2 linked regions of the Sinorhizobium fredii NGR234 genome follow. The protein of the gene in region 1 interacts with the protein of each later gene in a pairwise test. Links are inferred from orthologs where the notes say so. Each region holds a gene or a part of one and is shown on either strand. Other genes may lie near its edges.

Region 1 (3,696 bases):
TTGACATAAGGCGCCTTCTCGCCTTCGCGGGCGATCGGATCCTTGGAGGGGTCGAGGCCGGCTTCGAGCGCATAGTTGGTGTTGATGACGGCGGCATCGACATCGTCGAGAGAGCGCGGCAGCTGGGCGGCATCGAGTTCGGCGAAGGTGAGGTTCTTCGGATTTTCGGCCACGTCGGCCGGGCCGACCTTGAGACCAGCGCCTTCCTTGAGCTTGATCAAGCCCTTGTCGGCAAGGATCAGCAGCGCGCGGCCGCCATTGGTCGGGTCGTTCGGGATCGCGACCGTGGCACCCTCGGCAAGCTCTTCCAGGCTCTTCACCTTCTTCGAATAGACGCCCATCGGGAAGTTGACCGTATAGGCGACGCTGACGATGTCATAGCCGCGGTCGGCGACCTGATTGTCGAGATAGGGCTTGTGCTGGAAGGAGTTGGCGTTGAGCTCGCCATCGGCAAGCGCCTGGTTCGGCACGACATAGTCGGAGAATTCGAGGATCTCGATGTCGAGGCCCTTGCCGGCCGCCACTTCCTTGACCTTTTCCATAATCTGGGCATGCGGGCCTGGTGTCACGCCGACCTTGATGGTTTCGGCGCTGGCCGCACCGGCCGCGAAGGCAAGGGCGAGCGATGCTGCGAGAAGGATTTTCTTCATGGGAGGCTCCTTGTTATCTGAAGGAAGTCGCGTGTGGGAGGAAAGTTCACGTCTTGCGGCTGCGCTTGTCGAAGCGGCGCGCCAGGCGGTCGCCGGCACTCTGGACGAGTTGTACGAGCACGATCAGGACGACGACGACGATCAGCATGACGTCGGGCATGAAGCGCTGGTAGCCGTAGCGGATGCCGAGATCGCCGAGGCCGCCGCCGCCGACGGCGCCGACCATCGCCGAATAGCCGATAAGGCTGACGATCGTCATGGTGAGCGCCAGCGTCAGCGCCGGCCGGGCCTCGGCGAGCAGCACCTTGAAGACGATCTGCATCGGCGTCGCGCCCATGGCGCGCGCCGCCTCGATCAGGCCCTTGTCGACGTCGCGGATTGCCGCTTCGACGAGGCGGGCGAAGAACGGGATGGTTGCGATCGTCAGCGGCACGATCGCCGCCTTGGTGCCGATCGAGGTGCCGGTGACGAGCCTGGTGAACGGGATGATCGCCACGACCAGGATGATGAACGGCGTCGATCGCGTCGCATTGACGATAAGCCCGACGGCGCGGTTGACATTGGGGGCCGGAAACAGCTCGCCCTTGCCGCTGGTCGCCAGGAAGATGCCGATCGGCAAGCCGATCAGTGCGCCGATGAAGCCGGCGATCGCCACCATCCGCAACGTATCGAGCGTGGCCTTGCCGATGAGAAGCAGCAGATCAGGCGACATAGCCGAGCACCTCCGTGACCAGCCCGTTCCCTAAGAAGAAACGTTCGGCCTTTGCCACGGTTTCCGGATCCGCGCCATAGGCGACGACGAGCGACCCGTAAGGCTTGCCGCCGATCTCGTCGATCGTACCGGCGATGATGTTGACCTCGGCGCCGATCGACTGGATGAGCCGGGAAATCAGCGGCCGCTCGGCCGCGGCGCCGAAGAAGGTGAGACGGACAACGACCCGGCCACCGAATGCGGCGGCAGGCGCCAGGCCCCTGGCAATGGCTTCCGGCAGTTTCGACCCCGGCAGCCCGGAAAGCAGCGCCTGCGTCGTCCCGTGCTTCGGATGGGTGAAGACGTCGAAGGTCTGGCCGCGTTCGACGATTTCGCCCTTGTCGATCACTGCGACGTCCGAGGTGACGGCCTTCACAACCTCCATCTCATGGGTGATCAGCAGGACCGTCAGCCCGAGCTCGGCATTGATGCGCTTGAGGAGTTCGAGGATCGACTGGGTCGTTTCCGGATCGAGCGCCGAGGTCGCCTCGTCGGAGAGCAAGAGCTTCGGCTCTGTCGCCAGCGCCCGGGCAATGCCGATGCGCTGCTTCTGGCCGCCGGAAAGCTCGGCCGGGTAGCGGCCATGCTTGTCGGCAAGCCCGACGAGGTCGATAAGCGGTCGTACGCGCTCATCGATCGCACGGCGGTCCATACCGGCAATTTCCAGCGGCAGCGCGACGTTGCCGAAGACGGTCCTCGACGACAGCAAATTGAAGTGCTGGAAGATCATGCCGACCGAGCGCCGCAGGTTGCGCAATCCGCCTTCGTCGAGCGCGCCGACATCGACACCGTCGACGCGCACCTTGCCGCTCGACGGTTTCTCCAGCCCATTGACCAGCCGGATCAGCGTGGACTTGCCGGCGCCGGACCGGCCGATGATGCCGGTGATCGAGCCGCGCGCGACCGTCAGGCTGACATTGTTGAGCGCCGTGAAGGCAGCGCTTTCGCCGGACGCCGGAAAGCGCTTGGAAACGCCGTCGAAGACGACGGCGGCATCGTCACTGGCAATCGTGGATGCAGGAATGGTCATTGTCCGGTCGCCTCCGGTGGAGGGATGACAGCGATATCAGGATACATGATGCTCTCGGATGTTCGAATTCTTGTCTCCGGCCGTAGGCCGGGAGCGGTGAATGCGCCTCAGGCCGGCACTCGGCAGCGCATTCGAAAGGGAGAGCAACTTTCTATCATCGGGCAACCGGTCGGTTCAATGTCGGGCGCGGCATGGCAGCCATGCCGTATGGTTCAGGTTGTTATGCCCCTCGGCCCTCCCGTTTCACAGGCACGATTTTTCCGAACGCCGCGGCTCGGCGCAAAAGTCTACTCTTTTTGTGTAGAACGGCTGCGCCTACCGCCACGTCGGCAGTTGGTCAGGCCGGCTTGTGGTTGCCCTTCGGGAATTGCTCCGCCAGGTCCTTGTACCAATGGCCGCTCTTCTTGATCGTGCGAACCTGGGTCTCATAGTCCACGTGGACGATGCCGAAGCGCATCCGGTAGCCCTCGGCCCATTCGAAATTATCCATCAGGCTCCAGGCGAAATAACCGCGCATCGGATAGCCCTTTGCGATCAGGTCCGCCGTCACCGACAGGTGATCGGAGATGTAGTCGAGCCGCGGCTGGTCGTCGACGACGCCGTTCACGACGCCCATGTTGTAGCAGGCGCCATTCTCGGTGATGTAGCAATCCGGAAGCGTGTAGCGGGCGTTGAGCGTCTCGACCAGCGCCCCCAGCGCCGGCGCATGAACCTCCCAGCCGATATCCGTCTTCACGTCGGTGACCGGCTTCGCATTGACCGTCGCCGGATATTCGGCGCCGGCCGCCGGATCATCCGAAACGCGCATCGGCGTATAGTAGTTGAGTCCCCACCAATCGAGCGGCTGGGCGATCGTCGCCATGTCGCCGTCCTCGATCAGCGGCATGCGAGGCCCGAGCGCCGCGAGGAAGCCTTCCGGATATTCGCCCTTGAAGATCGGGCCGAAGAAGACGCCGTTGTGGAAGTCGAAGGCGCGCTCGGCCGCGGCCTTGTCCTCGGCGCTGTCGCTGCCGGGATAGACCGAATGGGCATTGATGACGATGCCGACCGACAGGTCCGCCCGCTCCGAGCGGACAGCCGCAACACCCAGGCCATGAGCGAGATTGGTGAAATGCAAGGCGGCGAGCGCCGCGTCCATGTTTCGCTCGCCCGGTGCGTGGATGCCGTAGAGATGGCTGAGCCACACCGAGCACCAGGGCTCGTTGAAGGTGGCGACCGCATCGAGCCGGTCGCCGAGGCGGGCGATAACCGTCTTGGCATAGCGC
Region 2 (3,459 bases), on another replicon or contig:
GCTGCCGGCGCGCACCTGCAGCCGCAAGCCGTCTTCGTCGAGCACCGTTCGTTCGACCGTCAGGTTTTCGACCGGCGGAGCACCATTGTTGAAGCCGCGCAGTTGATCGCCCTGTAGGAGCCACAAAGCCGCGGCGACCAGCACGATCAACGGCAGGACGAGCCACAGCAAATGTCGCGGGCCGGGCGCTGTCGTGGAGACCGGCGGGAAGTTGCGCGGGTTCTCGTTCATGACAGCGTCTCCACGACATCGAACATGCCCATCCAGCCAAGCTCGGTGAATTCGGACTGATGGGCGTGGAACATGTAGAGCCCGGCCTCGTGCTCCCTGTAGGTGAATTCGAGAAGGCCGCGCTGCGCCTGGCACTGCATGATGAGGTCGACCATGCGCAGGGTAGGCGTAAGCGTCGTACCCTGGTCGAAATAGTCGAAGAAATTTCCATGCAGGTGGAACGAGTTGATCGGATCGAACTCGGTGATGTTCACCAGGTAGATGCGGACCGGCCGATCCTTTTCGATCCTGATCGGCTCCTTGGCATAGCAATGGGCAATCGTGTTGCAGGCATAGAACTCGTTCTCACCGTCGAAATTGGTGTCGAAAGCGTTCATGATCATCGCCAGTTCCTGCCATTCGGCGTTTTCCGGCGAGCCAAGAAGGCGGGACTTCGCCACGTCTTGATGGTCGGGGTGACGCGCCGGATCCGGATCGACGACGAAGAGGCCGTACATGCCCTTGTGAAGATGCCGCGCCAAGGGCAGGGCATGACAATGGTAGAGGTGGCAGCCGAAAGGCCGCGCATCGAATTCGTAGACGAATTCGTCGCCTGGAGCGATGACACCGGCGCCGGGCACGCCGTCCATGCGAGCCGAGTGAATGCCATGGAAATGCATCGAGTGCGGATGCGATCCGAAATTCCGGAAGATGATCCTGAGCCGCTCGCCTTCCGTCGCCCTGAGCGCCGGGCCCGGCACCCGGCCGTTGTAGGTCCAGGCCGGAAACATCACGCCGGGTGCGATCTCGATCTCCTTGTCCTCCGCGGTGATTTCGAAGGTCCTGAGCTTTCGCCCATCCGGCAGGTCGGTAACGGTTCCCGTATACCAGTCCGTCAAAATCTCCGTCGGATGGAAGCCGTTGCGATCGCTGTCGACCGTCCCGACAGTGATCATCGCCCCATGAGCGGAATGTTGCGAAGGCGTGGTCCCGGACATTTGCACCGTGGCTGGCGCACCGTGGTCGCCGTGGCCCTCCTGGGCCACTGTTTTGCTCGCGCATATCGTCGTCGCGCCGATGGTCGCCGCGCCGCCGCCCAGCAGCAGGCTTCGTCTGCTCAATGCCGCCTGGGTCCATCTCAGCATGTCGGCTCCCATCTACACTTAGCAATTTAGATGAAATAGAGCATGGCAGCTGTAATATAGCAAGTGCTATAATTTGATGGAGGCGCCAGCGCGTATTGGCTCAGGCCCGTTCGAATATTCGTGATCATATTGAAAAATAGCCTTAGCTATATTATTTCGATGGAAGTCGAACTTCAGCATAGGGAACGCCGGAATTGCCGCAGCACGAGAATGTCGGGCACGATGTCGAAACAGGCTTGATCGACGCCGACGCACAGGTCGAAAGCTTTCGGCAGACACGGAACAACCGCCGCACGGAGCTCGTCGAGGATTATGTCGAACTTATCGCCGACCTCCTCGAGGACGGCGGCGAGGCCCGCCAGGTGGATATTGCCCAGCGCCTCGGTGTTGCCCAGCCCACCGTCGCCAAGATGCTGAAAAGGCTGATTTCCGAGGGATATATCCAGCAGCGCCGCTATCGCGGCATCTTTCTTACCGACGCCGGCCGGAGGCTCGCGGAGCTTTGCCGCGAGCGGCACCAGATCGTCGAATCCTTCCTGTGCTCGATCGGCGTTTCGCCCGAAACCGCTCGCATCGACGCCGAGGGGATGGAGCATCATGCGAGCCCAGAGACCCTTGAGGCATTCAAGCGCTTCTTGGCCCGCACGACATCATCGCGGATCGCCGCCCAAGGGTGACCCGACTCACGGGGATCGGCCTTCAGGTTCCCAGACCTGGCTTGTCACCGGATTGGCGGCGTCTTGCCTGTCCCAGGCCTGCGCGGCGATACGCCAAACGCCTTCATCCTTGACGAGCAGCATCATTTCGACATTGCGGTTCGTCTCCATGCCGTTCTCGACGTTTTCGCAAGCGATCACCGCGACCGCCACATTTCCGAAGACGTGTATCCTGCTTCCGAGAACCGTTTCCTCGAAGCTGTGCAAGGTCTTTCCCACCAGGCCGCTCATGCGCTCGATGAATTGCCCGGTCGTTTGTGACCGCAAGGGCCGAGCCGACGCGTAAAGCGCCGCGTCGGGAAGGAAGTCCCTCTCGAACGCCGCCCAGTCCGGCGTTTCCCCTTCCCGCCAACTGATGCTGTTGAACTGGCGTGCAACAAGCGAGCGGATCGCCTGAACGTCTTTGTCTCGATCGCTTTCCATCGAGGACCTCCCGACCTGGCACGGCCGGCTCTGCTTGCCCCTCAGGGGACCGGCGCCGGAGGCGTGATGCCCAGATAGTAGTCGCCTTGGCCGCCGCCTTGATACTCATGGGTATACCGCTCACGGGCGCCGCCAAGCGTGCGCGCCGGCATCCGCTCGTAGTAGATGGGGCCCGTCGGCACCGGATCGACATAGACGACGTCCGGGTCGTAGATGCTGCCGGTCGGGGCAGGATCGACATAGTAGTAGCCGTCTGCGACTGCCGGTGCTGCTGACCCGGCAAGCGCGGATGAGAGGACAAATGCGACGAACGATGTTCCCGGAGATACTTTCATGGCATTGCTCCCGTGTCCGTTCAGCATCCGTGCACGGCACGGATGCCTATGCGCCTTCGGGCGCCCGTGCGGCCCAGACGCACCTCGCATATTATTCCTAAAACGGCCGCCATTTAAGGGAACATGCAGGCACGAAAGCCGCAATCGAGGGAATATCGCCTTAACCGGCCGGACTGACGGTCGTCAGAGCCAGTTCCGGCAAATCTGATCAGGGTTGCCGATCGGCCAATTGCAATTTCGGGCGAATGCTTTCCGGCGCCTGCATAAATCCTTAAATCAGGATCGATTTTAAGGTAAAATTACGCAGCGCTTTAAAGGGGCGCCATCGCGTCCTTTGCACGCCGTGTTCGACGCGTCGCGCTGTAGAGGAAAGGTGAGGCCAATGAAAAGGCTAGCAATCGCTACTCTGTCACTGGCGGCGGCGCTGACGAGCGTTCCGCCGGCGGTGGCGTTTCCCACCATGGTAGTCGCGCCCAAGATCGAAGCCCTGGAGGCGCAGCCAGTCCAGTACAGGCGCTATCGCGGCGGGTACTACCGCGGGGGGCATCACCACAACAACGGTGACGACGATTGGGCTTGGGCGCTGGGCGGGCTCGCCACCGGGGCAATTATCGGCGGACTGCTGGCGCA

What was found. The genes of interacting proteins can lie anywhere in the genome.
Region 2: the proteins of NGR_RS25850 (region 1) and mntR interact in binary tests that used the Escherichia coli proteins (3 or more experiments, as listed by UniProt). The link is inferred for Sinorhizobium fredii NGR234 from one-to-one orthologs.

The regions. Positions count from the first base shown.
Region 1 is NC_012587.1:3,080,233-3,083,928, forward strand. Bases 392-3,341 are described here. They hold NGR_RS25850 (methionine ABC transporter ATP-binding protein), read right to left. Parts: upstream 2,432-3,341; coding sequence 1,352-2,431; downstream 392-1,351. Other genes in these bases: NGR_RS25840 (MetQ/NlpA family ABC transporter substrate-binding protein), read right to left, coding at 392-650; NGR_RS25845 (methionine ABC transporter permease), read right to left, coding at 697-1,362; NGR_RS25855 (GH1 family beta-glucosidase), read right to left, coding at 2,769-3,341. Outside these bases: more of NGR_RS25840, read right to left, coding at 1-391; more of NGR_RS25855, read right to left, coding at 3,342-3,696. UniProt on the Escherichia coli protein: Part of the ABC transporter complex MetNIQ involved in methionine import. Responsible for energy coupling to the transport system. It has also been shown to be involved in formyl-L-methionine transport.
Region 2 is NC_012586.1:1,445,549-1,449,007, forward strand. The notes cover bases 578-3,290. They hold mntR (manganese-binding transcriptional regulator MntR), read left to right. Parts: upstream 578-1,549; coding sequence 1,550-2,032; downstream 2,033-3,290. Other genes in these bases: NGR_RS06870 (multicopper oxidase domain-containing protein), read right to left, coding at 578-1,355; NGR_RS06880 (nuclear transport factor 2 family protein), read right to left, coding at 2,039-2,494; NGR_RS06885 (hypothetical protein), read right to left, coding at 2,536-2,829; NGR_RS06890 (BA14K family protein), read left to right, coding at 3,212-3,290. Outside these bases: NGR_RS06865 (ZIP family metal transporter), read right to left, coding at 1-231; more of NGR_RS06870, read right to left, coding at 228-577; more of NGR_RS06890, read left to right, coding at 3,291-3,459.